Regions from separate parts of the Brachybacterium sp. AOP29-B2-41 genome, predicted to be linked through region 2. Evidence: riboswitches for the same ligand, from Rfam matches in the RefSeq annotation. Region 2 holds a riboswitch; the other holds the start of a gene.
What was found. Region 2 has a riboswitch for thiamine pyrophosphate ahead of ACT3T9_RS07320 (bifunctional hydroxymethylpyrimidine kinase/phosphomethylpyrimidine kinase). Riboswitches for the same ligand answer to the same signal wherever they lie in the genome.
Positions count from the first base shown of each region.

Region 1: it holds a riboswitch for thiamine pyrophosphate, as region 2 does, so the genes downstream of both, ACT3T9_RS11640 (YkoF family thiamine/hydroxymethylpyrimidine-binding protein) here and ACT3T9_RS07320 (bifunctional hydroxymethylpyrimidine kinase/phosphomethylpyrimidine kinase) in region 2, are expected to answer to the same signal.

Region 1 covers NZ_JBQSXR010000011.1:22,817-38,483, forward strand. The annotation lists gene rpsI (30S ribosomal protein S9) at 1-509, opposite strand, end outside; gene rplM (50S ribosomal protein L13) at 560-1,003, opposite strand; gene truA (tRNA pseudouridine(38-40) synthase TruA) at 1,377-2,348, opposite strand; gene purD (phosphoribosylamine--glycine ligase) at 2,514-3,866, shown strand; gene ACT3T9_RS11625 (phosphoribosylaminoimidazolesuccinocarboxamide synthase) at 3,863-4,777, shown strand; gene ACT3T9_RS11630 (ATP-binding cassette domain-containing protein) at 4,860-7,235, opposite strand; gene ACT3T9_RS11635 (ECF transporter S component) at 7,225-7,920, opposite strand; gene ACT3T9_RS11640 (YkoF family thiamine/hydroxymethylpyrimidine-binding protein) at 7,917-8,606, opposite strand; TPP riboswitch at 8,644-8,752, opposite strand; gene ACT3T9_RS11645 (protein-L-isoaspartate O-methyltransferase family protein) at 8,728-9,294, opposite strand; gene ACT3T9_RS11650 (MBL fold metallo-hydrolase) at 9,302-10,027, opposite strand; gene ACT3T9_RS11655 (ABC transporter ATP-binding protein) at 10,193-11,080, shown strand; gene ACT3T9_RS11660 (ABC transporter permease) at 11,077-11,955, shown strand; gene ACT3T9_RS11665 (sensor histidine kinase) at 11,942-13,213, shown strand; gene ACT3T9_RS11670 (response regulator) at 13,191-13,844, shown strand; gene purS (phosphoribosylformylglycinamidine synthase subunit PurS) at 14,026-14,295, shown strand; gene purQ (phosphoribosylformylglycinamidine synthase subunit PurQ) at 14,295-15,020, shown strand; gene ACT3T9_RS11685 (class I SAM-dependent methyltransferase) at 15,187-15,667, opposite strand, start outside.
Region 2 covers NZ_JBQSXR010000005.1:220,927-236,593, forward strand. The annotation lists gene pepN (aminopeptidase N) at 1-1,417, shown strand, start outside; gene ACT3T9_RS07280 (mechanosensitive ion channel family protein) at 1,581-2,531, shown strand; gene ACT3T9_RS07285 (globin) at 2,586-3,035, shown strand; gene ACT3T9_RS07290 (acyl-CoA thioesterase) at 3,043-3,573, opposite strand; gene ACT3T9_RS07295 (acyl-CoA thioesterase) at 3,614-4,543, shown strand; gene ACT3T9_RS07300 (TfoX/Sxy family protein) at 4,664-5,005, opposite strand; gene ACT3T9_RS07305 (thiamine phosphate synthase) at 5,069-5,710, opposite strand; gene thiM (hydroxyethylthiazole kinase) at 5,707-6,483, opposite strand; gene ACT3T9_RS07315 (MFS transporter) at 6,480-7,868, opposite strand; gene ACT3T9_RS07320 (bifunctional hydroxymethylpyrimidine kinase/phosphomethylpyrimidine kinase) at 7,865-9,499, opposite strand; TPP riboswitch at 9,490-9,583, opposite strand; gene ACT3T9_RS07325 (extracellular solute-binding protein) at 9,637-10,956, opposite strand; gene glgP (alpha-glucan family phosphorylase) at 10,994-13,558, opposite strand; gene ACT3T9_RS07335 (RNA polymerase sigma factor) at 13,858-15,414, shown strand; gene ettA (energy-dependent translational throttle protein EttA) at 15,497-15,667, opposite strand, start outside.

The DNA of each region.
Region 1 (15,667 bases), on a different contig from region 2:
CAGCGCTTGGAGTACTGCGGAGCCTTACGGGCCTTCTTCAGACCGGCCTTCTTACGCTCGATGACGCGTGCATCGCGGCGCAGGAAGCCTGCCTTCTTGAGGATCGCGCGGTTCGCGTCTTCGTCGATCTCGTTCAGCGCGCGGGACACACCGAGGCGCACGGCGCCGGCCTGTCCGGACGGGCCGCCGCCGTGGAGGCGGACCCACACGTCGAAGCGGCCCTGGAGGTCGAGGACCGTGAACGGGTCGTTGACTTCCTGCTGGTGCAGCTTGTTCGGGAAGTAATCCTCGATGGCGCGGTCATTGATGATCCACTGGCCGGAGCCGGGGGTCAGGCGCACGCGAGCGATCGCGCGCTTGCGACGACCGGTGCCGTAGCCCGGTGCGATCGCGGACTGTCCGGCGCCGACGGCGGACTCGCCGGTCGACTCGGTGGTGAAGCTCGAGGGTGCGGACTCGTCGGTCACGGCCTCGAGGTTGTCGGTGGTATCGGGGGTGGTCTCAGTCACGGTTCTCCTTGGTTCGTCCGTGCGGCAGGGCGGAGTGGCGGGACACCCGCTTACTGCGCCACCTGATCGATGGTGAAGGGGACGGGCATCTGAGCGGCGTGCGGGTGCTCGGAGCCCTTGTAGACCTTGAGCTTCTTGATCTGCTGATCAGCAAGCTTGTTCTTGGGGAGCATGCCGCGAACAGCCTTCTCCACTGCGCGCTCGGGATTCTTCTCGAGCAGCTCGGAGTAGGGGGTGCCGCGGAGGCCGCCGGGGTAGCCGGAGTGGCGGTAGGCCAGCTTGGCCTCCCGCTTGTTTCCGGTCAGCGCGACCTTGTCAGCGTTGATGATGATCACGAAGTCGCCTGCATCCACATGGGGTGCGAAGACCGGCTTGTGCTTTCCCCTCAGGAGCTGTGCAACCTGGGAAGCGAGCCGGCCGAGGACGACATCCGTTGCGTCGATGACGTGCCAGGAACGCTCGACATCGCCGGGCTTCGGGGTGAACGTACGCACTCGTGCCTTCTTCTCTCGTCGTGGTGCCCGGGCGGCAAGACGCCGACCAGGCACGGTTCGATGGACCGTGGGCACGCTTCCTTCGGGTAAAAGCATGGCCCCTATGGCTGTACCCGGCCCGCTCCGCTCACGACGCGACGGCGGTCCTGGATGTGGGTGAGATTCCCTTTCGCGCCGGGCATCAGAGAACGGCTGCGGAGTCGGGGCACACATCAAGGCACAACAGCGCTCAACAATACGCACTGCCGCACCCGAGCGTCAACGCAGAAGACCCCTGTCAGAGGTGTGATCTGCGCCCGACTCCGGTCCCGGTCCTGCCCCGGCTCTCCGCCCAGGCCCGCTCCGGCTCCCCACCAGGCTCTGGACCCAGCTCTCAGCCTGCCTCTGGGCCCGCCTCGGGGAGTGGCTCCTGGGGCGGCGGCTGGCGCAGCGTCCGGGTGCGCGCAGCCCAGGCGGCGAGCTCCTCATCGGGAGGGTAGGCGACGTGGTCCAGGGTGAGTCCCTGCGGGGGGCACAGCGGGGCCGCGCCGACGCCGTCGCGGGTGGCGGCCTGGCGCGTGCGGGCGGTGAGCACCTGCGCCGGCCAGTCGAGGTCCCGTCGGCCCTCCCCCACCCCGATCAGGGCCCCGACCAGGGAGCGCACCATGTGATGGCAGAAGGCGTCGGCGACCACGGTCGCGACGATCAGCCCCGCATCTGCACGCCCCTCCTCCGGTCGCTCCCAGGTCATCTCGCGCAGTTCGCGGATGGTCGTCGCCCCTTCGCGGGGGCGGCAGAAGGAGAGGAAGTCATGCTCGCCGAGCAGCGGGGCGCTCGCCCGCGCCATCGCCTCGACGTCCAGGGGCCGACGGTGACGCAGCACGTCCCGACGCAGCGGGTCATGGGCGGCGGGCCCATCGGAGATCCGGTATCGGTAGCGTCGCCACAGCGCGCCGAAGCGGGCATCGAAGTCGCCCGGCACCACCCGTGCGACATGGACCACCACGTCGTCGGGCAGCACGCCTGCAAGCCGGGTGACCAGCGCTTCAGCGGGGCTGCGGGGCGAGCGCCCGGGCAGGGTGGCCAGCACGTCATCGGGCAGTTCGAGATGACAGACCTGCCCCCGGGCGTGGACCCCGGCGTCGGTGCGCCCGGCGACGGTCACCCGTGCCGGGACTCTGGCGATCCGGCCGAGCGCCTGTTCGAGCTCCCCCTGAACGGTGCGCTGGCCGGGCTGGGCGGCCCAGCCATGGAAGTCGGTGCCGTCATAGGAGAGGTCCAGGCGCAACCGGGTGACGGCGCGGGCGCGGGGCAGCGCGCCGGCGTCGGTCACGGCGGGATCGGGGTGCTGGAGCTCGGCGGGCATGGGCTCGATCGTAATCGCGCAGCACCGGTGCGGCGCAGTAGTACTGCCCGCGCAGCGCCTGCACAGCACCGGGGCAGCGCCCGGAGTCGCGCTCCACGCCGACCCGGGAGGGCCGCTCTGCGGGCACTTCTCCGACGGTCGTCCGAGTCTGGGTACCCTGCCCGCGTGAAGATCCTCATCATCGGCAGCGGCGGCCGCGAACACGCGATCCTCCGCCGGCTCGCCTCAGATACCCCCACCCCCGAGCTGCACGCCGCGCCCGGCAACCCCGGCATCGCGCAGCTCGCCACCTGTCACGACGTCCCGGTGACCGACCTCGATGCCCAGGTCAGCCTCGCCGAAGAACTGCAGCCCGACCTGGTGGTGATCGGCCCTGAGGCACCGCTGGTCGCCGGCGCCGCGGATCACCTGCGGGAGGCGGGGCTCACTGTCTTCGGACCGTCCGCTGCCGCCGCCCACCTCGAGGGCTCCAAGTCCTGGGCGAAAGAGATCATGGCCGCCGCTGGCGTGCCGACTTCCGCCTCGGTCACGGTCAGCGCCCTGTCCCAGCTGGAGGCCGGGCTGGACCGGGTCAACCCGCTGCAAGATGTGCCCTTCGTGGTCAAGGCCGACGGTCTCGCGGCCGGCAAGGGCGTCGTGGTCACAAAGGACCGGCAGGCCGCAGTGGCGCACGCCGAGGCGGTGCTGGCAGCCGGCGGTTCAGTGGTGCTCGAGGAGTTCCTCGACGGCCCCGAGGTGTCCCTGTTCTGCGTGAGCGACGGCACCCGCGTGGTGCCGCTGGCGCCGGCCCAGGACTTCAAGCGCGCACTGGATGACGACGAGGGTCCGAACACGGGTGGAATGGGCGCCTACTCCCCCTTGCCGTGGGCGCCGGAGGGCCTGGTCGACGAGGTGCTGCGCGCCGTCGCCCAGCCCACGATCGCCGAGCTCGCCGCCCGCGGCATCCCCTTCGTGGGGGTCCTGTACTGCGGGCTCGCACTGACCTCGCGCGGACTGCGGGTGATCGAGTTCAACGCCCGCTTCGGCGATCCGGAGACCCAGGTGGTGCTCGAGCGGCTCACCTCGCCGCTGGCCCCGCTGCTGCTTGCCGCCGCCCGCGGCGAACTGGCCGAGGACACGGAGCTGACCTGGAGCCAGGACAGCGCCGTGACCGTGGTGCTCGCCAGCGCCGGCTACCCGGCGACGGTGCGCACGGGAGACCCGATCTCCGGAATCGACGCTGCGGAGGCGCTCGGCACCCATGTCATCCATGCCGGCACCGGCATGGTGGACGGCAACCTGGTCAGCGCCGGCGGTCGAGTGCTCTCGGTGGTCGCCACCGGTGAGGACCTCGAGGCGGCCCGCGCGCTCGCGCTGACCGGCGCCGAGGCGATCGGCCTGGAGGGCAGCCACCACCGCACCGACATCGCCCGCCGGGCTGCGGCAGACGCCGGAGCGCACAGCGACACCGACACCGACACCGACACCGACACCGACACCGACACCGACACCGACACCGTGACGGAGGATCGCGCATGAGCGTCGACGCCACCCCGCTGATCGAGGCCCCGCAGCTGCCGGGCTGGGACCACGTGGTCTCCGGCAAGGTCCGTGAGCTGTACGTGCCGGAGGGCCAGGACCCGTCTACCGCCGACCAGGTGCTGGTGGTCGCGACGGACCGCATCAGCGCCTACGACCATTCGCTGCAGCCGGGCATCCCTGACAAGGGCCGACTGCTGACCGGCATCAGCCTGTTCTGGTTCGAGCAGCTGGCGGACATCGTCCCCCACCATGTGCTCTCCGGAACCGATGTGCCCGAGGCCGTCGCTGGCCGCGCGGTGCGCTGCCGGGGCCTGGACATGGTGGAGCTGGAGTGCATCGCGCGAGGGCATCTCACCGGCTCCGGCCTGGCCGACTACCGGGCCGGCGGATCGGTGGGCGGGCACGTGCTGCCGGCCGGCCTGGTCGAGGCCTCTCGCCTGGAGCCGGCGATCTTCACCCCCTCCACCAAGGCGGAGGCCGGCGAGCACGACGAGAACATCACCGTCGCCCAGGCGCGGGAGCGGCTGGGCGATGAGCTCACCACCGAGCTCGAGTCGCTCACGCTCGCGGTCTTCGAGCGGGCCCGCCGGATCGCCGCTGAGCAGGGCATCATCCTGGCCGACACCAAGCTCGAGTTCGGGCATTCCCGGGTCGATGGCACGCTGATGCTCGGCGACGAGGTGCTCACCCCCGACTCCAGCCGGTTCTGGTCCGCGGACACGTACACCCCGGGCCGCACCCCTCCCAGCCTGGACAAGCAGTTCGTGCGGGATTGGCTGACCTCTCCCGCTTCCGGCTGGTCCAAGGGTTCGGACCTCCCCCCGCCCGCTCTGCCCGCCGAGGTGGTCGAGCAGACCCGCGCGCGGTATGTCGAGGCGTACGAGCGCCTGACCGGAAGGGGCTTCTGAGCGGACGCCGCAGAGTCCCCGACCTCAGCTGAAGTGCTTCGAGGTGGCAGCTGCCGCCTCGAAGCACTTCAGGGGGAACCGTTCAGGACAGGACGAGCACCGCGGCGACCACCAGGGCGACGCCGAGCGCCAGCAGCGCATCGGCGACGGTGAGCGGCACCGGGCGCCACAGGGTGCGGGGGCCGTCGCCGAGCCCGCGCGACTCGAGCGCGAAGGCGAGCCTCTCGGCGCTGCGCACCGCATCGACCAGCAGCGCGAAGGCGCAGCGCAGCAGGTGACGGGCGCGCAATCGCGCCACCGCACCCTCGGCGGTGAGCGGCAGACGGACCCGGTGCGCACGGGTGAGGGTCTCCCAGCGGCGCGGCAGATCCTCGAGCAGTCTCCGTCCCGCCAGCAGCGCGTAGGTGTACCGGGGTGGCAGGTGAGCGTGCTGCTGGAGGCTCACCATCGTGCGCCGCGGATCGGCGGCGCGGGTGACGGTGAGGGCGCCGAGGCCGATCACCAGTGCCCGGAGGGCCAGGGCGGTGCCCAGCACGATCCCTTCCTCCGTGACTCGGATCGGCAGCTCCGGCCACGGTTCATGCCCGGGCCGGCCGAGCACGTTGACCATCAGCACGCCACTGGCGAACACCATGAACGGCAGCTGGGCCCGCAGCAGCCTGAGCGGTCCGAGCCGGCAGCCGATCATCGTCCCCGCCGAGAGCAGCAGGTACAGCAGCACCAGCGGCAGCGGGTCGGTCAGCAGGATGCAGACGATGCTGAGCGCGGTCAGCAGGCCGAGCAGCACGGTCGGGTTACGGCGCGAGAGCCATCCGGATGCGTCCCGTGGGCGGGCGGGCTCGTCGGCCGCACGGGCCCTCGCCACGGGCGGCTTCACCGCCGGCGCCGCCCCCGGGACCAGCGGTGCCGCCACGAGCCCCGCGCGCTGCAGCAGGCCGCGGTCCCGCAGCAGCGTCTGCGGTGACATCGGTCCGAGCAGCCGGCCGTCGGCGATCACCGCGACCGCATCGGCCGCGCGGACGGTGCGCAGGTCATGGGTGGTCATCACCACGCCGCGACCGGTCCCGGCCGCCTCCCGCAGCAGCGAGAGGACGGTCTGCTGAGCGACACGATCGAGGCCGTAGCCGGGTTCGTCCACGAGCAGCACGGGGCGCTGGGTCAGCAGCATCGCGCCGATCGAGAGCCGGCGCTGCTGACCGCCGGAGAGGCTGAAGGGACTGGCGTCCCGCTGCGCCTGCAGGCGCAGCCGGGCGAGCATCTCCTCGACCTGCTCGTGCCCGGCCCCGGACGCGGCGAGCTCCGCCTGCACGGTGTCGGCCACGAACTGCGCCTCGGGTCGCTGGAACACGAGCCCAGCCGCCGCACCGTCGACGGTGCCCGCCTGCGGGAGGTCCAGGCGGGAGAGCGCGCCGAGCAGCGTGGACTTCCCGGCGCCGTTACGGCCCACGACGGCGAGCAGACGCCCCGCATTCACGGTGAGCTCGACCTCGCGCAGCACGGTGCGGTCGCCGTGGCCGAGCTCGGCGCCCCGCACGGTGAGCAGCGGATCCGGCGTGGCCTCCGGGCCTGGGGACGGAGCCACCTCCCCGGACCCCCTCTCGGAGCTCAGCGTCTCCTCGACCTCCCCGGGCAGCCAGCACCCCGCCTCGCGCAGCGCGGCGCCGTGACGGGTGAGCACCACAGTCGTCGGCCCGTCGGCGAGCACCTGCCCGGAGGCGTCGAGCGCGATGGTCCGTGCCGGAAGTCCGGCCAGGCCCGACTCCCCCGCCCAGTCGTCGAGGCGGTGCTCCACGAGGATCGTTGCCACTCCGCCCTCGCGCGCAGCCCGCTCGACGCCGTCGCGCACAGCGCGCACGCCCTCGGCATCGAGCATCGCGGTGGGCTCGTCCAGCAGCAGCAGGCGCGGCCGGGCGACGAGCGCCGCGGCGAGGCCCGCACGCTGCAGCTGTCCGCCCGAGAGCGTCGCGGCCGGGCGGTCGGCGAGCGTCTCGATGCCCGCGTCTGCGAGAGCTTCGCGCACGCGCTTCCCGATCTGCGCGGGCGGCACGCTGCGGCTCTCGAGCGGGAGGGCGACGTCATCGGCGACCCGCGGGAGGCACACCCCGTCGGTCGGATCCTGACCGAGGAATCCGACGGTCCCCGCGGTGGCCAGGACCCCCTCGGCGATCGGGTCGATGCCGCCCACCCGCAGGGTGCCGGTGACCCGGCCGCGCTGGTGGGAGGGGAGCGCGCCGGCGAGCGCGCGCAGCAGCGTCGATTTGCCACAGCCGCTGGGGCCCAGCAGGAGCACCTGCTCCCCGGCCCGGATGCTCCCGGTCCAGGGGCCGACGCCGTCCCCCGAGGGCAGGACCACCTCGAGCTCCCGTGCCTCGACCACCGTCCCCGACTGCCCGGGGGCCGCCGCCTCCCTCTCGCCCGGCGCGGTGACCTCGGCGGCCGCTGCGGCCTCAGCGGACACGACGTGCCGGGATGCCGTCGTCGCCCTGCGCGGCGGCACCGATCGCGAAGTTCGCGAGCACGCCGGTGCGCTCCAGGGCGCGGACGATCACCCTGGCGAGCAGACCGCCGAGCACGATCCCGGAGAGCACCTGCATCCCGAGCCGCAGCGCGAGCAGGTCCTGGCCGTACCAGCCCATCCGGTAGGCGGTCCAGAAGAACACCAGGCCCGCACCGAAGGCGCCCGAGGCGGCGAACACTCCCCAACCGAACCGGCGGTAGCGGGTCAGGGCGAAGGGCAGCTCGCTGCCGATGCCCTGCAGCGCGGCGGCGAGCACCAGCATCGGGCCGACGGGGCTGCCGAGGAAGACGACCTCGATGATCGCGGCGAGCATCTCGGCGAGGATGCCCACGCCAGGGCGGCGCAGGATCGCCAGCGCCACCGGTCCCACCAATAGCCAGGAGCCGAACAGGACGTGCTGGGCGAGGTCCCCGGCGGGGCCCATCGCGATCGCGAGCCCGTTCCAGGCCTGGACGAACACCCAGTACAGGAAGCCGAACACGACACCGAGCACCACCACCAGCACGATCTCGCGCAGGGAGAGCCTCGGACGCCGGGCGGCACGAGCGGCCAGATCAGAGGCCTGCGAGGGAGTCTGGCCGGGAGCCCGGGAGGGGGTCTCTGCCGGAGTCTGTGCGCGGGTCATCGCGTCTCCTCGCCGAGCTCGCGCACCTCGTGGGAGGGGCTGTTCAGGGAGAGGGTGAGATGGCTGGTGACGTGCTGCACGCTGCGACCCACCTGCAACCAGCCGGCGACGGCAGTCGCGATCACCTCGCCGATGTCGCCCTCGAGGCGGGTGACGAAATGCTCGGAGCCGCGGAAGGTGCCCAGCTCCCGGGCGCGGTCGATCGCGGCGTAGATGTCGCGCATGTGGTCCGGCGCGGTGCCGTCGGCGGCGACCTGGTCCGCCAGCGGGTACAGCGCCCACTCCGCGGAAGCGAAACGGCCGGTGCGACGGGGCTCGGTGATCCCGACGTCGCGCGGGCCGGCGCCACCGGGAAGCTCGCAGGTCACCTCTCCCGGGCAGCCGCGCGAGAGGGTCACGGAGAGGGTGGCGTGGTGCTCGGTGCGGGCGAGGTCGTCTGCGAGGTCGATGAGATACCGCTGCAGGTGGGCTTCGTGGCCGCCGAGATAGGTGGAGACGTCCCCCGTCTCGCGCACCAGGCCGGTGAGGTCGAGCCGGGACAGGATGCCGACGAGCACTCGGGCGTAGTCATCGGTCATGACGGCTGCGGTGACCCTGGCGCCGACGCCGAAGCCGAGCGGGGTCTCGGTGGGATCCGGGGCGGTGCCCGGGAGGGTGGCGGGGGTGCCGACGGGAGTGATGCTCACGATCCGTGCCTTTCACGAGGGCACGGACGCGCAGCGACGATCGCCTGGCGGAGCTTCCTGCGCCGGCATGATCCGGATCAGGTTCTACGGTCGGAGTTCGAGAACTCCCTCTCAGCCCGGCCTACCGGACTCCCGTGCACGGAAGCACCGTACCCCGATCCGGCGTCCCTGGAGCGCGGCGGTCCACGAACCAGTGGCTGGACCGGGCGGCGGCGGAGACCAGGATCCGGTCGAAAGGTCCGTCCGCCGGCGCCCCCAGCACCCCGGGGAGGGCTTCGTGGATCTCCGCGCGGCCGTCCTCGCGGCCGACGGTCCCGGCGAGCGCGGCACGGGCAGGTGCCAGCAGGCTCACCTGCCGCTCCACACCCACCACGCTCCCGGAGGGTCCGACGAGGTGGGCGAGCAGCGCCGTGGTCCAGCCGGAACCGGCACCGACGTCGAGCACGTGCTGCCCCTCACGCACATCGAGCAGGCGGAGCATGTCCAGCACCGTGCTGGGTTGGGAGTTGGTCTGGCCCACTCCGATCGGCAGCGGGGAATCCACGCCGGCACGGTCCCGCAGCTCCGGGGGCAGGAAGTGCTCCCGGGGCACCGCATGCATCGCGCGGGAGGCACCGTCGCCGGTCCCTGCTCGGTCCGCGGGGTCCCGCCGGTCCTCGGACCGGTTCCTGTTCCTTTCGGCGCTCATGGCGCGTTCAGCTCCCGGGGAGCTCGATGACCCCGTCGACCGGCCAGTCACGCACCTCCGTGCCCTCGGGAGCGAGGGCAGTGGCCTGGCGCCGATAGATCGGTCGGCCCACGTCGCTCGCAATCGCCTCATGCACGGGCAGGGCCAGCGTCGGGCCGACGGCGCGGAGGAAGTCGACGGTCTCGGACACTTTCGACCAGGGGGCGACGACGGCGAAGGCGAGCACGTCGATGCCGTGGAACTCCGGCAGCGGCTCGAGGGAATCTCCGGTCACGCCGAGCCGGGGGCCGTCCCCCGCGGAGATCACGAGACCCGAATTGCCGACCCGCGGAATGTCCGGGTGGATGATCGCGTGCCGGCCGCCGACAGCCTCGATCCGCAACGAGCCGTGGCCCGGGACCGCGGCAAGCACGTGCGCGTCCCCGGCGGCGAGCGGACGCAGCTGCTCGGGGCGCACCGCAGCGGCGCCGTCGACCGCCTCCCGCAGCTGCTGCGCGGTCTCGGGCTCCGCGATCACCTCGGCGGTGGTCGCCAGGCGAAGCACCTCGTCCAGCAGGGTGCGGTCCACGTGATCGGGGTGCTGATGGGTCAGGAGCACGGCGTCGATCCCTGTCAGCACCGCGGCGCCGAGGCCGCGCACGGCCTCGCCGCTGAAGCCGCCGGGATCGATCAGCAGTCGACGCCCGCCGGTCTCCACCAGCAAGCACGAGTGGACGAGGTGGCGGATCTTCATCGGTTCCTCCTGGGAATGGGTGCGACGGTCCCTCGAACCTATCGCCGCCGGCACCGTCTGCACAGGGGGCGGCCCCCCGGCGCGTGCTCGCCTCCACCGATCGGTGGAGGCGATCGTGGCTACTCGGTGGTACCGACTGCATCGCCGCGCTCCCAGACTCGAGCCATGACCAGCACACGGACCGCCCCGACCCCGGCACCCGCCGCAGACCCTCCGCCCGCCCTCGCCGTCTCCCACCTCGTGAAGTCCTACAGCGGCCGCCGCGTCGTCGACGATGTGTCATTCCGTGTCACCCGGGGCACGATCTTCGGGCTGCTCGGCCCCAACGGCGCCGGTAAGACCACCACCCTCGAGATGTGCACGGGGCTGCGACACCGCGAGTCCGGCACGATCGACCTGCTGGGCCTGGACCCGACGGCGCTCGGCAGCCGGGACCGCAACCGGGTGGGGATCGTCGCCCAGAGCGGCAGCGAGCGCGCCTCGCTCACGGTGCGGGAGATGGTCTCCCAGTACGCGGCCTACTGCGAGGACCCGTGGGACGTCCCCGAGCTGCTCGAGGCGACCGGCCTCGCGGAGAAGGCCGGCGCTCGCATCGCGAGCCTCTCCGGCGGGCAGCGCCGACGCCTCGACGTGGCCACCGGGATCGTCTCCCGGCCGGAGCTGCTGTTCCTCGACGAGCCCACCACCGGCTTCGACCCGGCCGCGCGGCGCGAGTTCTGGGAGCTGATCCGGGAGCTGCGCAGGCTCGGCACCACCATCGTCCTGACCAGCCACTACCTCGATGAGGTCGAGTTCCTGGCCGACCGCGCCGCCGTGCTGCGTGCCGGGCGGATCGTTGCCGAGGGCACCGTCGCCGAGATCCGTCGGGCCCACGGCACCAGCTCCACGGTCACCTGGACCGGCCCCGACGGGCCGCAGGCGCGCGTGGTCGAGGACCCCGATCCGCTGCTGCGCGAGCTGCTGGCCGCCCATCCCTCCCTGCCCGATCTCGAGGTGCGCCGCCCGTCCCTCGAGGAGATCTACCTCGGCCTCGTCTCGGAGGGACCCCGATGAGCGCCACCACCGCTCCCACCCTGCATCCTGCCGCCCCGACGTCGGCCGCCTCCCGCCGCGCCCCCTCCCTGCTGCGCGCCGTCGGCGTGCGCACCCGCGTCGAGCTGCTGCAGTTCTACCGCGAGCCGCTCCAGGTGATCTTCGGCTTCGCCTTCCCGATCGTGCTGTTCGCGATCTTCGCGACGATCTTCGACCAGGCCTGGACGCTGCAGGACGGCACCGAGGTCGCGGCCTCCACCTACTACCTCGCCGGGATGATCGCCGCGGCGGTGATGACCTCGGGCTTCCAGTCCACCGCGGAGATCATCGCGACCGAGCGCGATGACCGCACCCTGCGGCGCCTCGTGGTGAGCCCCATGCCTCGCAGCGCCTACCTGATCTCCAAGGTGGTTCTCGTGGCCCTCAACACCACCCTGCAAACAGCCCTGCTGCTGGTCGTCGCGCGATTCGCCTTCGACGTGCCGATGCCCCACCAGATGTTCACCTTCGCCTGGGTGCTGCTGCTGGGCACGGCCGCGACCACCGCCGCCGGGGTCGCCTTCGCCTCGGCGCTGCCCTCGGGCCGGGCCGCGATCGCCGCCTCCGCCCCCATCACGGTGGTGCTCAGCTTCTTCTCCGGCAGCTACATCCCGATGTCGGAGCTGCCCACCTGGCTGCAGGACCTGGGTTACGTCTTCCCCCAGGCATGGATCGCGCGCGGTCTGCGCCTCTCGCTGCTCCCGGAGGAGTTCGGGGAGCAGATCGAGATCGCCCCCTTCGGCCTGGACGACCTGTCGATCCCGGTGCTCGCGGCACTAGTGTTGAGCTCATGGCTGATCGTCATGCTGGTGCTGGCGAGGACCACGTTCCGGTGGAGTCCTCGTGACGCAGGCTGAGCGTCGCACGCTGATCGCCGGCGGGAACCTCTGCACCCTGGACGGCGTGCCGCGGAGCTGGGCCACCAACTGGCCCCTCCACCTGATCGTCGCCGGGACCGCGCTGCTGGGACTGGTGATCTCCCCCGGGCCGCTCACGGCCCTGCTGGTCTCGTTCTGGCTCGCCGCCTACGCCGCCACGCACTGGGCGGTAGTGCTGCGCAGCCTGCCCGGTGCCGGCGTGGTGGGCACGATCGTGCTCGGCGGGATCGCCGTGGCCCTGTTGGGGGTCTCGAACGTGGGCCTGCACCTCTTCGCCGCGTTCATGCTGATGTGGGTGCTGCATTCCACCTACCGCGCGGGGCTGGCCGCGACGCTGCTGCTCGCGGGCGGGGTCGTCCTGGTGCTGTTGCCGCGGGGGCTCGAGAGCGGCTCGGCCGGGGTGGCGGTGGCGCTCGCGACCGGGCTGGGCAGCGCCCTGTTCTCCGTGCTGATGGCGACCTGGATCTGGCAGATCGAGACCCTCTCCCACGAACGCCGGGAGCTGGCCGAGGAGCTCGCCGACTCCGTGCGGAGCCTGGAGCGGACCCGCTCCGCGCTGCTCGTCCTCGAGCATCAGCGCGGGGTCGACGAGGAGGCGGGCCGGCTCGCCGCCGAGATCCACGACACCCTCGCCCAGTCCTTCACCTCGATCACGATGCTCTCCCAGGCCGCCCGGCACACCAGCGGCTCCGACGGGGCTGGCGGGGTGGGCGGGACCGACAGCACTCCCGTGCCGCTGCTGGCCCAGATCGAGGAGATCTCCCGGGAGGGCCTCGCCGAGTCCCGCGCGCTGATCGCCCGCACCCAGGCGCCCCTCGACCTCGGTGCGGCCCTGGACCGTCTGGCCGCGGACCTCGAGCAGCGCACCGGCGTACGCACCACGGTGGACTCCTCCGGCTGGTCCTCGGTCGCGACCCGCACCGAGGTGGTGCTGCTGCGCACCCTCCAGGAGGCGCTGCGCAACATCGAGCGGCATGCCGGCGCGGGCTCCGTGCGGATCCGCCTGACCCGCGAGGAGGGGGACGCGCTGCTCGAGGTCTCCGACGACGGCGCCGGCTTCGATGTGGACCTGCCCACCGCGGGCTACGGCCTGGTGGGGACGCGCTCCCGGCTAGAAGCCGAGGGCGGGGTGCTGCACCTGGTCTCCTCCCGCGGCGCGGGCACCACGCTGTGGGCCGTCCTGCCCGTCACCGCGACCACCCCGGAGGTGCCCGATGCCGAGCCCGATGCCGAGTGAATCCCTGCGCGTGGTCCTGGCCGATGACCACCCGATCTTCCGCTCCGGGGTGCGGGCCGTGCTCGAGTCCGCCGGGCACGAGGTGGTGGCCGAGGCCGGCACCGGCCAGGAGGCGGTCGACGCCGTCGAGCGCCTCCAGCGCGACGGCCGGGGCCCCGACGTGGTGCTCATGGACCTGCGGATGCCCGGCACCGACGGGGTCGAGGCCACGCGCCTGCTCAGCAGCTCCGCGTCTCCGGTCCCCGTGCTGGTCCTGACCACCTACGACACCGACGCACTGATCCTGCGAGCGATCGAGGCGGGAGCGACCGGCTACCTGCTCAAGGACACCCCTGCGCCGCAGCTGCTCGAGGCGGCGGCGAGCGCCGCGACCGGCCGCACCACCCTCGCCCCCGTCGCCACCGCCGCGATCGCCTCCTCGCTGCGCGCACCGCGGCCCGAGGCCCTCACCGCCCGTGAGCTCGACGTGCTGCGCCTGGTCGCGACCGGCAGGTCGAACGCGGAGATCGGACAGCGGCTCTCGATCGCGGCGTCGACGGTGAAGTCCCATCTGCTGCGGATCTTCACGAAGCTCGGGGTGGACGACCGGACGCGGGCCGTGACCCTGGCCCTCGAACGTGGCCTGCTCTGAACCGAGGCGACCGGGAGGTCGTTCCCACGGTGGGCAGGCCCCCGCCGATCGGCTCCGGCTCGGTACGATGTCCTCGTCGGGCCCGACCCGTCGGCCGACCCCGTGCCGACCGCTCACCCGCACTGCAGATCCACCCGCCCGGCCCGCCCCATCGCGGCCGTCGTCCCCCAGGAGAGTCCCCATGCCACGTGTCGTGGTCCACGTCATGCCGAAGCCGGAGATCCTCGACCCGCAGGGCAAGGCCGTCGCCGCCGCACTGCCGCGACTCGGTTTCGAGGGCATCGCCTCGGTGCGCCAGGGCAAGCGCTTCGAGCTCGAGGTCGAAGGTGAGATCACCGACCAGGTGCTCGCCTCCCTCCGCGAGGCCGCCACCACCCTGCTGTCCAACCCCGTCATCGAGGACGTCGTCTCGATCGACGTCGAGGACGAGGCCGACGGGGCGCAGGCCTGATGCGCATCGGTGTGGTGACCTTCCCGGGCACGCTGGATGACCGGGATGCGCTGCGCGCCGTGCGGATCGGAGGGGCCGAGCCGGTCGCTCTCTGGCACGGCGAGGACTCTCTCCAGGACGTCGAAGCGATCGTGCTCCCCGGCGGCTTCTCGTACGGCGACTACCTGCGCGCCGGCGCGATCAGCCGCTTCGCCCCGGTGATGGAGAAGGTCGCCGACGCCGCCAAGGGCGGGATGCCGGTGCTCGGCATCTGCAACGGCTTCCAGATCCTCTGCGAGACGCATCTGCTGCCCGGCGCGATGATCAAGAATGCGCACCGTGCGTTCCTCTGCCGCGACCAACCGCTGACGGTCGAGAACACGAGCACGGCCTGGACCTCCGGCTACGAGAAGGGCCAGGTCAACCGCATTCCGCTGAAGAACCAGGATGGCCAGTACGTCGCCGATGAGCGCACCCTCGCCGAGCTCGAGGACGAGGGCCGGATCGTGTTCCGCTACGCCGCTGGCGCCACCCACGGCCCGGCCGGTTTCGAGGCGAACCCCAACGGCTCCCGCCATGACATCGCCGGAATCACCAACGCCGCAGGCAACGTCGTGGGCCTGATGCCGCACCCTGAGCACGCGGTCGAGACCGGCTTCGGCCCGGACCAGCCCGGCGAGGGCACCCGCTCCGGCACCGACGGCCTGGCGATGTTCACCTCGGTGCTGCGCAGCATGGTGAGCTGACCAGCCCCGCCAGCGGTCCCAGCCCCGTGAGCGGGGCAAAGTGGGGGAAATAGCGCAGGCTATCGCCCTACTTTGCCCCGCTGACGGGGATTTTTAGTTGCGCCCAGGTGACGGGGCTTTTCACGTCGCTCCGCTGGAGTGGCGTCTCAGGGCGGGAGCGGACGGGTCAGCGGGTGGCGCTGAGCACGGTGAAGCGGCGGTCGCGGGCGCGCTGCTGCACGGCACCGACCCGGCGCTCCACCTCGGTGCGGTAGCGCAGGTAGGAGTTGTGCACGAACCACAGCTGACCGCCGGGGCGCAGCACGCGCGCGGCGGTGTCGAGCAGCCCCTGCACAAGGGTCGCGTCGACAGAGGTGCCGTCGTGGAAGGGCGGGTTCAGCAGCACCAGGTCCAGGCTCGCATCGGCGACTCGTGAGAGCGCGTCGTCCCAGCTCACCTCGACGCCGTCCCGTTCGAGGCCGCTTGCGGCGAGGGTCGCGCGGGCGGAGCTGACGGCGTCTGCGTCCGCGTCGCTGCCCAGCACGTTCGCCTCGGGCAGGGCCGCCGCGAGGTAGGCGGTCATGAGACCGTTGCCGCAGCCGAGGTCCGCGGCGGTGGTGAGCGGGGCGTCGGGTGCGGTGAGCTTCCCTGCGGCCAGGGCTCGGTCG
Region 2 (15,667 bases):
CGTCGAGACGAACTTCGACGGGATCACCTACGCCAAGGGCGCCTCGGTGCTGCGCCAGCTGGTCGCCTACGTGGGCCGGGAGGAGTTCTTCGCCGGGGTCCGCGCCTACTTCGCCAAGCACGCCTGGGGGAACACCGAGCTGACGGATCTGCTGGTCGAGCTCGAGGCCACCAGCGGCCGTGACCTCAGCAGCTGGGCCGAGCTGTGGCTCCAGCGCGCCGGGGTGAACACGCTGCGCCCGGTGATCGAACGTGACGCCACCGGTGCCGTGACCCGCTTCGCAATCTCCCAGACCGCTCCGGCGGAGCACCAGACCCTGCGCCCGCACCGCCTGCAGGTGGGCGGCTTCTCGCTCCAGGACGGGGCGCTGGTGCGCACCGAGTCCGTCGAGCTGGACGTGGACGGGGAGCTCACCGAGGTGCCCGCGCTGACCGGGAAGCGCGCCGACCTGTGGCTGCTCAACGATGGTGACCTCACCTATTCGAAGGTGCGCCTCGACGAGAAGTCCCTCGCCGTCGCGATGGAGCACCTGCGCGATCTGGACGACTCCCTGGCACGGACCCTGCTGTGGTCCGCCGCCTGGGACATGGTCCGCGACGGCGAGCTGCCCAGCCGCCGCTACCAGCAGCTGGTCCTCGCGAACCTCACCGGGGAGGACTCCTCCTCGGTGGTGCGCACCCTGCTGCAGCAGCTGGAGACCGTCGCGGGCCCCTATGCCGCCGTCGACCAGCGGGCCCAGCGCACCGAGGCCGCCGCGAGCGCCGTCTGGGAGCTCGCGGTCGCGGCTGAGGCAGGCTCCGATGCCCAGCTGCAGTTCGTCGAGAGCTTCGCGCATCTGGCCCGCACCGAGGAGCACCGCCACACCCTCGAGGGGCTGCTCGGCGGGACGGTCACCCTGCCGGGCCGAGAGATCGACACCGATCTGCGCTGGAAGCTCGTGATCGCCCTCGCGGTGCTGGGCGGGATCGACGTCGCCGGCATCGACGAACAGCTCGCCGCCGACGACACCCAGTCCGGCCGGAAGCATGCGCTCACCGCGAAGGCGGCGCTGCCCACCGAGGTCTCCAAGGCCAAGGCCTGGCGCCGCACGGTGGAGAAGGACACCCTGGCCAACGAGTCGGTCACCGCGGTGATCCAGGGATTCCGCCGAGTGGTCGACGAGTCGCTGCTGGCCCCCTACCGACAGCGCTACTTCTCGATGATCGACCAGGTGTGGAAGGAGCGCTCGAACGAGATCGCCACCCGCCTCGTGGGCGGCTACTTCCCGCACAGCTATGGCGGTCAGGCCGTGCTCGATGCCGCCGATCAGTGGCTCGCCGATGCCGAGGAAGCCCCCTTCGGGCTGCGCCGCATCATCATCGAGGGCCGCGACACCGTCGCCCGCCAGGAGCGCGTCCGCGCGGCGGACATCGGCTGAGCGACGCGCTGTGAGCCCGCGAACGGCAGGAGCACAGCACAAAAGACGCCGCTGAGCGACGCGCTGTGAGCCCGCGAACGGGGCCGGGGCGAGGCGGGTCGGTGACCCACCTCGCCCTGGACTCCTCCAGACTTCTGGCGGCCCGGGCGATATCGTCGAAAGTATGTTGGACGACCCCCTGGATCTCGAACCGCTGCTGACCTCACCCACCACCGATGAGGCGCTGAGCCTGATGGATCAGCTGCTGCGCTGGCTGGCCACCAGCGGCGTCAAGATCGTCGTCATCCTGCTGGCCGCCACGATCGCGAGTCTCCTGGCCGGTTGGCTGCTGCGCCGGTTCTTCCGCACCATGGTCCAGTCCGGATCGAAGCTCTCCACCGTGGCCGGGACCGTGATCAAACGGGATCCACGCTCGCAGAAGGCGGCCCAGGCCCGTCGCGAACAGCGTGCGCACACCCTGTCTAACGTGGCCCGCAACATCGCGCACGTGATGATCTGGGCCGTGGCCTCGGTGATGATCCTCTCCGAGATCGGGGTGAACATCGCCCCGGTCATCGCGAGTCTCGGGGTGGTGGGCTTGGCGGCCGGCATCGGTGCCCAGACCATCATCAAGGACGTGGTCGCGGGCGTGGTGATGCTCTTCGAGGACATCGTCGCCGTCGGCGACTGGGTGGACATCGAGTACGCCGAGGGCACCGTCGAGTCGATCAACCTGCGCGCCACCCAGGTGCGCGGCATCGACGGGGTGCTGTGGACGGTGCGCAACGGCGAGATCATCCGGGTCGGCAACTACGCACGCGGCTTCTCGAATGCCGTGGTGGTGCTCGACATCGACGCTGCGGCGGATGACGACCAGGTGACCACCGTGCTCGAGTCGGTCACCGCCGAGCTGGCCGCGGATCCCGAATTCGAGGACCAGATCCTCGCCGCCGCGAGCATCACCGGCATGCTCGCCGTGGATGCGAACCGCTACCAGCGCCGTGTCGTGATGCAGACCCCTCCCGGTCAGCAGTGGGGCGTGGAGCGAGAGCTGCGCGCCCGGATCCGAGACGGCTTCGCCGCCGCGGACATCGCCTTCGCCATGCCCCGTTTCGTCGAGACCGTCCAGAAGTGACAGCCCGCAGATGACTCCCACCTTCGTGACCCCCAAGACCGGAGAGCGCCAGCTATGACCACCCCGTCCCCCCAGCCCGAGCAGATCAGCTTCTACGAAGCCGTCGGCGGCCATGAGACCTTCGTACGGCTCGTGGACCGCTTCTACGAGGGTGTCGCCGAGGATCCCGAACTGCGTCCGATGTATCCGGAGGAGGACCTCACCGGGGCGCGCCACCGGCTGTGCACCTTCCTCGAGCAGTACTGGGGCGGTCCGAAGACCTACGGCGAGGAGCGCGGCCATCCGCGGCTGCGGATGCGGCACGCCGTCTTCCCGGTCTCCCCCTCGGCCCGCGATGCGTGGCTGCGACATATGCGCGCCGCCCTCGACACCCTGGACCTCGCACCCCTGCACGAGCAGACGCTGTGGGACTACCTGGATCGGGCCGCGCATTCACTGCTCAACACGGTCGACGGCGGCGAGGCACCGGCGGCCGGGCAGACCGTCCCCGATCAGCTGAGCTGAGCTGGGCTCAGTCGCGGAAGCGCAGCGGTTCGCCGGAGAACTGCTGGAGCTGGTCGCGGGTCTCCTGCTCCAGGCGGACGGGCGCGCCGGACTCGGCGTCGACCAGCACCACCACGGTGCGTGCCCGGGCGTAGGGAGTCCTTGCGTCGGGATCGTCGCGGGTGAGCACGAGGTAGTCGACGCTGAGGCTGGCTCCACCGATCCGGGAGAGCCACAGCCGCACCACCACGCCGTCGCGGCGATGGCCGAGCGGCCGCGCGTATTCGATCCGCTGCGAGGCGATGACCGTGCTGACCGCCGCCCCGGCCCCGCCGACCGGAAGCGCTGCCGGCGGCTGCGGCGCACCGAGCTCGACCTGTTCGGCTGGCGGCTGCCAGAAGGCGGCGATGCGCGCCTCCTCGAGCAGGCGCACCACCGCGGCGTTGTTCACGTGGCCGTAGGCATCGAGGTCCGTCCAGCGGACCGCGACCGGGATATCCAGGGGCTGCGGCTCTCCCGGCGTGAGATCGGGTGCATCGGCGAGGGAATGAGGTGCCATGGTTCTCATCGTAGGCGTCATCGCCAGTACGATCGGCCGCATGACCTCTGCGCACACCGACCCCTCGAAGATCGCCGCCGGTCTCGTGGATCTGCTGGATCTGCGCGAGAGCGCCCCCTTCGGCGAGTTCTCGACGACGGCTACCGTCGCCGCATATCAGGGTGATTCCTCCCCTCATCCCGGCGGGCACGTCTTCGGCGGGCAGGTGATGGGCCAGGCCGTCACGGCGGTGGGCCGCACGGTCTCCCCCGATCGCCGCATCCACTCGATGTACTCCTACTTCCTCGCCCCGGGCGATCCCTCGCATCCGATCCGCTTCCAGGTCGATGCGCTGCGCGATGGCGGCTCGTTCTCCGTGCGCCGGGTGCTGGCCACCCAGCCCGGCAAGGAGGCTGATGAGGAGGAGCGCACGATCCTCGCGATGACGGCGTCGTTCCAGGAGGACCAGGACGGGCTCGAGCATCAGGAGCGCGCCCCCGAGGCGCCGGATCCCGAGGGGCTGCCGACCACCGCCGAGGTGCTCGACGGGATCGATCATCCGGTGGCGCGCTTCTGGGCCACCCAGCGCCCGATCGACATCCGTCACGTCACCGATCCGATCTATCTGCGCCCGGATGCGGCAGGTGCGGAGTCGCAGATGGTGTGGATGCGCATGCTCGCCCCGATCGAGGCGGAACCGCTCACGCATGATGCGATCCTCGCCTTCGCGAGCGACTACACGCCCTTCGAGCCGATCCTGCGCCGTCAGGGGCTGAGCTGGATGACGCCCGGCCTGAAGATGGCGACGATCAACCACGCCATCTGGTGGCACAAGCACGTCGACACCAACGACTGGCTGCTCTACGTCCAGCGCTCCCCCTCCGCGAGCGGCGGGCGCGGCCTGACCCACGGCCAGCTCTTCGACCGCAGCGGTGACCTGGTCGCGACCGTCACCCAGGAGGGCATGATCCGGGCCAAGCAGGCCCGCTGACCAGCGGGTGCTTGCTGGCAGGCGCTGACCGGCGGGCGCTGAACGGCGGGTGCTGTCCGGCGGGCGCTGAGGAGCAGCGCCAGCAGCACCCGGATCCAGCGGCCGGGAGCGTTCCACCGCTCAGCGGTCGTGGAACTCGAGTGCGTCCTGGAGCCACCGGCCGAGGGCCATGTCCTCGGCCAGGGCGCGGGGCTCGACGTCGATCCAGCCCTCCCCCATCGACCGTTGCGTCCCCATCACCGCCTGCCGGGCACCATCCTGCGTCAGCAGCTCGGTGTGGCGCGTGGGCTCGACCCTGACCAGCAGCGAGCCGTCACCTCCGACGGAGACCAGCATCGCGTCCTCGAGCATGACGGCTCTGCCGCCGAACATCGAGACTTCTCGGACAGCTCGCCCGGGCGGGAGCAGGCTGCGGATCCGATTCAGGAGCGCCTCCTGAGAGGGGTGGGCGACAGTGGCCATGGGATCCCTCCCTCGATGCACGCGGATGGTCGGTCTTGAGTCTTCCTCACCGGAGCCGGTCTGTCACGGCCCGGCCGCGGTGACGACGTCCCGAGCGGCGCGCTCCGGATCGTCGGCGTCCATCAGGCCCCGCACCAGCGCGATCCCGGCGATCCCTGTCCGTGCGAGCGCCGGGACGTCCTCGACGGTGATGCCGCCGATCGCGACGATGGGGAGCCTGGTCGCCGCCACGAGGCTCCGGTAGCCGGCCAGGCCGAGGGGAGCACGACCGGAGTCCTTCGTCGGTGTGGGCCGGAACGGTCCGGCGCCGACGTAGTCCAGCAGCTCATGGAGTTCCTCCGCCCGGCGGACCGTCTCCAGCGTCCCCGTGGTCAGGCCGATGATCGCCTCCGGGCCCAGCATCGCGCGTGCCGCGGCGACTGGGAGATCGTCCTGCCCCAGATGCACGCCGTGCACCGCGGCGCCCCTGCGGCGTGCGGCGAAGGCGACGTCGGCGCGGTCATCGACCAGCACCTGGGCGGCGGGCCGCGCCTCGTGCACGGCGGCGGCGACGGCGCAGGTCAGCTCCAGCAGCTCGGTGGTCGTGGCGTCCTTGGCCCGGACCTGGATCACCCCGGCACCGCCCGCGGCGGCAGCCGCCGCGGCCTCGACCGTGCGCCGGCCAGTCCCCGAGGTCACCAGATAGCAGCGCAGATCCAGGGTCATCGTCCCACCTCGTCCAGTGCGTCCAGCAGATGCATGCGGAAGGAGCCCGGCCGGGTGGAGCAGCGCTCGGCCGTCTCTCCTGCGAGGGCCATCCAGGTCGTCGCGGCGAGCGCGGCCGTGAAGGCGTCGGGTTCGACGGCCCGGCAGGTCGCGGTCAGCGCGGCGAGCAGGCACCCGGTGCCGGTGACCCGTGTCAGCAGCTCGCTCCCCCTCGCCAGGCGGGTCCGCCGGTCGCCGCAGAGCACGAGATCGGCGGGGCCCGAGACCGCGACGGCGCCGCCGGTGTGCGCTGCGATCTGCATAGCGGCGTCCTCGGCGCTCCCGGGATCCGTCTGGGAGTCCGCGCCGCGCCCGCCACGCCCGGTTCCGGCCAGGGCGAGCACCTCGGAAGCGTTCCCTCGCACCACGGAGGGGTGGGAGTCGAGCAGGGTGCGCGCGAGCGCGGTCCGCACCGGGGCGATCCCGATCGCGGTCGGGTCCAGCACCCAGGGGCGGGCATCCCGCACGGCGGCGGCGACGGTCGCCGGGATGCCGTCCATCGCGTCGGTGCTGAGGGTGCCCAGGTTGATCACGAGCGCATCGGCCAGCGTCGTGAGGGTGGGGGCCTCTTGGAGGGTCTCGGTCATCATGGGGCGTGCGCCGGCGGCGAGCAGCCCGTCGGCGACGATCCCCATGGAGACCGTCGCGGTGAGGCAGTGCACCAGCGGCTGGCGCCGGCGGACGGCAGCGAGCACGTGCGCCACCGGGGCGAGGTCCGGGTCCGTCGGGCTCATCGTGCGCCTTCCGTCGTCTGCACCGGCCCGTGCTCGCGGACCCCGTCGGCAACGGTATCGATGTCAGCGTCGGTGTCCCGTGGGGAGAGTCGGGGCCCGAGCGCGGCACCGAGCACGAGGAGCCCGCCGCCCAGACTGATCAGCGCCATCACCGACCCGTGACGCCCGAGCAGCGCCTCGAGCCACGGCAGGTAGAAGGGGTAGAGCGCGGGAAGGACGAGGGAGAGGCTGTAGCCCATGCCGTAGCCGGTGGAGCGCACCTCGGTCGGGAACCGCTCGGAGAGGTACGCCGAGACCGGGCCGTAGGCAGAGACGGTGATGACCTGCAGCACGGCCGCGAGCACTGCCGCTCGGCCGAAGGACTGCGAGGTGACTGCGAGCCACCACACGAGCGGGCCGGCCACCGCAGCGACCAGTCCCCAGGCCATGAACAGGGTGCGTCGACCGGTTCGGGTCGACAGGTGACCGGCGAGCGCCATCACGACCGCTTGGGCGATGGAGGCGATCCCGATCGCCATCGAGACGCCGGTCGCGGGCAGTCCGGTGTCGGTCCCCAGTCGGCCGGTCAGCAGCAGCACCGTGGTGTTGGTGAGCAGCCAGAGCCCCGTCATGAGGAGGAAGACCTGCCAGAACGACGAGGCCCAGCGGCCGGTGAGCAGATCCCGCAGGCCCGCTCGTGGGCGCACCGACGTGGTCCGGGCCCGTCGGTGGAAGACCGGGGCGTCGGTGACCTGGCGGCTGTAGTAGATCAGCATGCCGATCGAGGCCAGTGCTCCGAGCACGAAGAGCAGCCTCCACCCCCACGCCGCGTAGGCATCGGGGCCCAGCATCATCAGCAGCATCGCCACCGAGAAGGCGATGCTCGCCTGCGCCCACGGCGCCATCGAGAGGATCAATCCGCTCATGAGGCCGCGCCGTCGGGGCCGGGACCATTCCATGGCGAGCGGGATGGCAGCCGAGTACTCCCCCGCCACGAAGATTCCGCCGAGGAACCTCAGCGCGAGGATGAGGGCGATCGTCCCCGCACCGAGGATCTCGTGGGTGGGCGTCATGGCGATCGCCAGCGCACAGGCGGCGGTTCCGGCGATCGCGACCCGGGTGGTGCGGGTGCGCCCGAGACGATCCGAGATGCGCCCGAACACGATCCCGCCGACGGGCCGCCCGAACAGCATCGCGACGACGATCAGGGACCCCGTCGAAGCTGCTGCCGCGGGCCCGGCGAGCACGACCATCGCCGGGGCCAGCGCGGTCAGCGGCAGGAAGACGTGGATGTTGTCCACCCAGTTGCCCACGACGCCGGCGCGCAGGGCGGCCCGGCCGGCCGGGGGGAGGCGCTCATCGGTGGTCGCGATCGGGGTCCCCGGCAGCATATGGGTCCCGCTCACAGCGCCCCCTCCAGGATCGTCTCGTGCTGGTCCGCTGGAACCGGTGCCGCCAGGCGCAGCGCCTGGTCGAAGAACTCCAGCTCATGCCGGCTGGCGAGGAGATAGGCACGGACCGCTGCGGAGCGGACCGCTGGGGAGGCTGTGGCGAGCTCCCGTTCGACCTGCTCCAGTGCTCCTTGCGTGGCGATGACGAAGCCCGGGTCACGGTAGGTGTCGAGCCAGTCCGCATAGGGGTGATCGCTCGGGACGGAGGGCAGTGTGGCCCCCGTCTGCGCGTACAGCCAGTAGCAGGGCAGCACGGCGGCGGTTCCCACAGCACGCTCCTCCCCGAGGGTGGTGGCCAGCAGGAAGTCGGTGTAGGCGCTGGTCACCGGGGAGACCCCGATCTCCTCCTGCTCACCGAGCCGGCCACGGTGCAGCGCGGACTCGACGGTGAGGCAGCTGCTCGCACCGCGGGCCCAGAACACCTGGGCCACGACATCGGTCGAAGCGGCCGAGAGCGCCGCGAGCGCGCGGGAGTAGCGACGCAGGTACAGCGAGTCCTGGGCGAGGTAGAACGCGAAAGCGTTCGGGGGCAGACTGCCGTCGACCAGCTGACGGACGAGGTCGGACTCCGCGATGTTGCGAGCGATGGGCTCCCCCGCAGCCCACAGCGCCTGCGTCCATGGCCCGGCCGGGGCGACGGCAGGCTCGATCCGCGCCGCTGCCGGGAGCGCGGCACCGAGCGCCGAAAGGATCTGGTCCGGGGAGTCGAGGATGGGTGGGACAGCTCCCGGACCGAGCCAGGGGGTGGATTCCCCGGCGGCCTGCAGACGGCGGGCGCGGTGGGAGTGGTCCACCGGACCGTGGCCGCTCCCGACCCGCAGCGCCTCCCCGTGGGAGATGGCCTCATGCAGCCACTGGGTGGACCAGGCGAGCGCCTCCTGCGGCGACTCCCCGCTGCCCAATCGGGTGGCGAGCGCCGAAGCGAGGGAGCATCCGGTGCCGTGGGTGCTGGTCGAGCTCACCCGCGTCGAGGGGACCGGGAGGCAGATGCCGTCGGGGCCCACCCAGGTGTTCGTCACCGTCGCGGAGTCCAGATGTCCGGTCTTCACCACGACGGCGACACCTGTCCGTGCGGCCCATCCTCGGGCCTGCTCGAGGGCGGCCCGCTCATCACGGGCGCGCTCGCTCCCCGTCAGGCGTGCGAGCTCCTCGATGTTCGGGGTCACGACGGTGGCGCGCGAGCAGAAGGTGATCATGGCCTGCTCTGCGTCCGGCGCCAGGAGGCTGTCACCACTGGTCGCGACCATCACCGGATCGACGACGAGGATCTGCGGGGGATGCTCGTCGAGCCACTCGGAGACCGTCGCGATGAGCGCGGCAGTGCCGAGCATGCCGGTCTTGACCGCATCGATCACCACATCGTCGCTGACCGCGCGGAGCTGCCGGTCCAGGAACGGGGCCGGCGGGACGTGGATCTCCCGCACGCCGCAGGTGTTCTGTGCGACGAGCGCGGTGACGACGCTCATGCCGTAGCCGCCTGCTGCGGTGATGGATTTGAGATCCGCGGCGGTGCCAGCACCCCCGGAGGGGTCCGTGCCGGCGATCGACAGCACACGGGGAATTCGGGCAGGGTACGACGGAGCCACGAGGACATCCCTTCGCTAGTACGAACTAGATCAGGTTCCACGGGTGTGATCTCAGCGTCGGATGACGCACCCCGTGTCCGCGGCCGAGTATAGGCACAGCTCTCGGCTCAGCCCTCGCCTCTCCGTCGAATCCCTGCTCAGCCCATCGCCTCTCGGGCGGCCTGCTGCGCCTCCGGGAGTGCCTCGGCGGCGGTGGCCTCACCGCGGAAGACCTTCGCGATGCCCTGCAGAGCGGTGCCGGTGGCGATCGCCGAACGATCACCCGTCTCGGGACGCGCCGCGGATTCGGGCACCTCGATCACCGAGACGTCCACTCCAGCCTCCGCCCAGCTCTCCTCCCACGCGCCACGCAGATCACGATGGGCGGGGATGCCCAGACGGTTCTCGGCCAGCGCGCGCTGACCGTCCGCACCGCCGAGCCAGTTCAACAGCTCAGCGATCGCCGCGGACCGATCGTCCTTCTTCGCCTCGACGCCGACTGCGGCGATCGCGTGGACCAGCGGGCGCGGCCCCTGAGGGCCGGCGACGACGGGATGGATGCCCCAGTCGAAGCTGCCACCGATCTCCTCGGTCAGGGTGTGCAGGTCATAGGTGCCCGTCTGCAGCAGACCGAGCTTGCCCTGGAGGAACAGGTTCCGGCACAGGGCCGGATCCGCCGTGGTCTCCGACCCTGCCGGGCCGAGATGCGAGGACGCGAGATCTGTGAGGTACTGAACGGCAGTGATGCCTGCGTCGGAGGCGAAGGACATCGTCCCCTCCTCGTCCTGCCAGCTGCCGCCCTGGGCAGCGATGAAGGGGCCCAGCACCGCGGTGCGGTCGGGATGAGCGCTGAACCCGAAGGTCGCACGGGCCCCGGGGTCGAAGCCCTCGTCCCCCGGGTGGAGTCCCTCTCCGTCGACGGTGAGGGCGCGAGAGAGGTCCCGCAGCGGGTCCGTCGGCGCCGCGGGGTCGAAGCTCAGCGCCGTGGCATCACCCTTGGCCGCGGCGACCAGGCCCTCGTGCGCGACCAGGATGCTCTGCTCCCAGAGCTGGGGAACACCCCACAGCCCGTCCTCGAGCCGATAGAGGTCCGTCGCGACGCCCTCCCACCGGGAGGAGGTCTCGCCGACGATCTCGCCGATCTCGGCCAGCCGCCCGCTGGCATGAGCCTGGGCGAGGTTCGCGGTGTTCATCCACAGCACGTCGGGCAGGTTCTTCGCCGCCACGTCCAAGGGCAGCTGGGTCCAGTAGTCATCCCAGCCGAGCACCTCTACCTCGACCGCGATCCCGGTGCTGTCGGTGAACTCCGCGAGGGATTCCTCGTACGCCGCCGCTGCCGCCTCGCTCCACACCCGCATCCGCAGCGTGTCGCCGTCCTCGAGCTCGACGGACCGATCCGAGGAGCAGCCGCTGAGCGCCCCGGCCCCGGCCAGTCCCATCGCAGCGGTGGTGAGCAGGAGCTGGCGGCGGGTCGGCACGGGGTCGGGGCCTTTCAGTGGTGGTGCGGCGGGTCGCTCAGGCGGTGGCGACCAGCCCGAGCTCGGCGCGGGAGGCCAGCACCGGGTGCTGCGGCGTGACCCGCACGGTGTAGCCCACCTCGCCGGGAGCGGCGAGCGCGAAGCGTGCGGCCCAGCGGCCGTCGTCCCCGCGCTGCAGAGGGATCAGCTGAGGATCGATGATCTCATCATCCGCGCCGATCTCACCGAGCACCGCCTCGATCAGCACGTCCGTGTCGCGAAGGCCGCCCAGCTCGACGTCTGCCACCAGCGTGACCTCGGCGCCGGTGGAGACCGTCGACCCGTCGGTGCCCTCGAGGGTCACCCCGCTCACGGCGATCGCAGACCAGGCCTGCTGCACTGCGGCCTTCCACTCGGTGAACTCGCCGGCCAGCGCCGGATCCGAGGCGAAGGCGGACGCAGCCCGGGCGGCAGGCAGATAGAGGTCGGTGACGTAGTCACGCACCATGCGTGCCGCGACGATCTGCGGGGCGACCTTGACCAGCGAGGAGCGGACCTTGGTCATCCAGCCACGCTGCATGCCGCGCGCGTCACGCTCGTAGAACAGCGGGACGATCGACTGCTCGAGGATCTCGTAGAGGGCCTCGGCCTCGATCCGGTTGCGCTCGGACTGGTCGGGGACCTCCGCGGTGGGGATGGTCCATCCCGCCTCGTCGTCCTTCATCTCGTCCCACCAGCCGTCGGACACCGAGAAGGTGAGCCCGCCGTTGAGGACGGCCTTCATGCCGGAGGTGCCGGAGGCCTCCTCCGGTCGGACCGGGTTGTTCAGCCACACGTCCGAGCCGGCGATCAGCACCGAGGCCATGCGGATGTCGTAGTCGGGCAGGAAGGCGATGCGATGGCGCACGCCGTGGTCATCGGCGAACTGCACCAGCTGCTGGAGGAACTCCTTGCCGGGGCGGTCGGCCGGGTGCGACTTGCCCGCCACCACGATCTGGACCGGACGCGACTCGTCCAGCAGGATCTTCTTGAGACGCTCAGGGTCCGAGAGCATCAGCGTGAGGCGCTTGTAGGTCGAGACGCGGCGGGCGAAGCCGATGGTCAGGGCGTTGGGATCCAGGATGTGCTCGGTCCAGGCGAGTTCTGCCTCGTCGGCACCGCGGCGCAGCCACGACTCCTTGACGTGATCCCGAGCCATCGTCACGAGATCCGCGCGCAGCGCGTTGCGGGTCTCGGTGAGCTCATGGTCGGTGAGGGTCGCCAGGGCGCTCCAGTCGCTCAGCGAGGAGATGTCGACGTCGCCGAGCGCCTTCTTGTACAGGTCATCCATGTGCGCCGAGGTCCAGGTGCGGCGGTGCACGCCGTTGGTGACCGAGCCGATCGGCACCTCGGGCACGTCGAAGCCCGGGTAGAGGTCCTGGAACATGCCGCGGGAGACCGCGCCGTGGAGCTTCGCGACGCCGTTGGCGCGCTGGGCGATGCGGAATCCGAGCTGGGCCATGTTGAACACGTCCCCGCCCTCCTCGATCCCGAGGGCGAGTGCGGCTTCGACGGGCAGCGAGGGGATCAGGCGGGACAGGCCCGTCTCGTCGGCGTCGAGGTAGCTGCGCAGCCGGGAGGCGTCGAAGCGGTCGATGCCGGCCGGCACCGGGGTGTGGGTGGTGAACACGGTGCCCGCCCGCACTTCGGCCACGGCCTCGGAGAAGCTGGCCCCGGCGTCGATCCGGCGGCCTACACGCTCGAGGCCAGAGAAGCCCGCGTGGCCCTCGTTGAGGTGGAACACGGTGGGTGCCGGAGTTCCGGTCGCCTGGGCGTACGCCTCGACGGCGCGGACGCCGCCGATCCCCAGCACGATCTCCTGGACGATGCGGTGCTCGTGGTCGCCGCCGTAGAGCCGGTCGGTGATCTGGCGGGCATCCTCGTCGTTGGTCTCGAGGTTGGTGTCGAGCAGAAGCAGGGGGACCCGGCCCACCTGCGCCTTCCAGACGGCGATGGCGATCTCACGGCCGCCCGGCGTCGTGACCGAGACGGTCAGCTGCTCTCCGGCGGAAGTGAGCACGGGAGAGATGGGCAGCTGCTCGGGATCGTTGTGATGGTAGTTCTCCTGCTGCCACCCGCTGGGGTCCAGCGACTGGGAGAAGTAGCCCCACTGGTAGAGCAGGCCGATGGCCACCAGCGGCACCCCGAGGTCCGAGGCGGACTTCAGGTGGTCACCGGCGAGGATGCCGAGGCCCCCGGAGTAGATCGGCAGGGTCGGGGTGATCCCGAACTCCATGGAGAAATATGCGATCGAGGAGCCGTCACCGGCGCCCTGTGCCCCGGGGACGGTGCGCTGGAACCAGCGACCGGAGTCGAGGTAGGTGCGCAGGTCACCAGCCTCAGAACGCATCTGCGCGAGGAACGTCTCGTCGCGGGCCGCCTCGGCCAGACGCCCCGCCGGGACCCGGGAGAGCATCGCGATCGGGTTCTCCCCGCTGGCGGCGAACACCTGCGGGTCGAGCGAGCGGAACAGGTCGACGGTCTGACGGCGCCAGGTCCAGCGCAGGTTCAGCGCGAGGTCGCGCAGAGGCTCGAGGACGCTGGGGAGGTCGGAGGAGACCGTGATCGTGGAGATCGGCTTCATGGCACCACGGTACCCGAGGACGTTGACAGGTCTTGCACATTTCTTGCGCTTCGGACGACGATGTTCTGCCCGCATTTTCCGCCGCCCTACCAGGGGAGATGCCCGATTGCCAGATCGTCCGACACGCAGAACTCCCTCGCTGTGCAACATTCTTGCAAGAGCTTTCCTCCCGGTGGGGCCGCCCGTTCCCGCGCCGACAGCGGCATTCGCCCCTCACCGGCGTCACTGCCTGCGACAATGGTGCGGCACCGTGGGGGACGGTGCCCCGACGACGAGAGCAGAACGCACGGAGGCGCCCGATGGGGAGCGACATACGGACCGGGGAGATGCCCGCGATCCCGGAGGACACCATCGACCTCGGAGAGCGCCTCGATCCGACGCGCACGCTGCTGCGGCGAGCAGCCGGTGGGGATCAGCGTGCCGCGGCCGCACTGGTGGACGTGCTCGGGCCCCGCATCCACGGCCTCTCCGTGCATGTGACGGGCTCCTCGGCGCGGGCGGAGAAGCTCGCCGTGACGGTGCTGCGCTCCTGCCTTCGAGAGGCCGGCGATCTCGCCGCGAGCGGGCTGCCGGGCGAGGCGGCGGTGCTGGACCGGGCCCGACGGGCCGCAGTGGCCACCAACCCCAGCGGTGACGTGCGCTCCCTGGTCGCACCGGACCTGGTCAACGACCGCACCCGCGACCGACGGGAGGTGGAGGTGCTGCGCGTGCTGCTGGAGCTGCCGCCGGCACATCGTGCGCTGGTCGAATCCGCCGCCCAGGGGCGGTTCTCCTACACGGGGCAGCCTCGCCAGCAGAACGCCGTGATCCTCTCCCAGGCACTGGATCAGCTGGTCCCCTTCGGCGGTCCGCCCGATGTGGAGACTCGAGCGCTGGCCGCACTCGATGCCCTGGCCCTCGCCGAGGAGGGTGAGCGGCTCCGACTGCGCGAGCTGACCCGGTATCCGGAGACGGCAGGGATTCATCGCCATGCCATCGAGGCCGCGGCGCGTCTCGCGCTGCTGACCACGGTCCCGCCGTCTCGCGATCTGCGCCTCGCCGTGCTCGAGGGCTTCGGTGCAGTGCGGACCGATGGCGCCCGCTCGAGTCCGCTCTCGGCCCGTCATGCAGGCGCCGCAGAGCCCGAGCCCAGCTATCGGGGCGACTACGCCACTCCGGTGCTCGGAACCGACTCGCAGCGTCGGATGGTCGGCCCGCCGGCGATGGCGGGCGGACGCCACTCCAGCGCCGTGGAGCCACAGGACGGCTCGTCGATGGCCGCCAGCAGCGAGGCGGCTCTGCCGACGGGCGCTCCGGAGGGCGCCTCGTCCCCCGCCTTCTCCTTCCGCGCCACCGATGAGAAGCAGCGTTCGCGTCGCGACCGCCGGCGCGAGAAGCGGCGCGCCGCGCAGGGGCGCCGCGGCGTCCCGTGGTTCTCCCGCACCGTCGCAGCAGCTGCAGTGGCCGCGTTGCTGGTGCTCGGCTATCTGCTGTCGGATGTCCACCATCAGCTCGAGGAGTCCGAGCGCCTCGCCTCAGCCTGGGCGAACCACACCATGACCGCCGGCGCCCAGCTGGTCCCCGGAGTCAGCGACAACGGGACCTGGCGCGCGGTCATCACCGAGGACGGCATCTCACTGCGCGCCGAAGGGGTCGTGGGCTGGGAGGACGAGGTCCTCGAGCTCTGGGGCGAGACCGATGGGGTGCAGCGCAGTCTGGGGGTGCTTGATCTCGCCGACGACGGCTCTATCAGGTTCACCACCGAGGAGAGCGATGAGCGTCTCTTCGTGACCCGCGAGATGCCCCCTGGGAATGAGTCCGGGACACCCTCCGAGCGTGTGGTGGCGAGCCTGGACCCCGCCGTCTCCGGGGTCTGATCCTTCTGAGCATGACGCCGCCCCGCTCGCGATGGCGAGCGGGGCGGCGTGTCGTGCGGGCGCGTCCGGCAGATCGTCTGTCTCAGTCGCGGGTCAGGCGGCGGTAGGTCACGCGGTGGGGACGTGCGGCGTCCTCGCCGAGGCGCTCGACCTTATTGGTCTGGTACGACTCGAAGTTACCCTCGAACCAGTACCAGTTCGCCGGGTTCTCCTCGGTGCCCTCATAGGCCAGGATGTGGGTCGCGACCCGGTC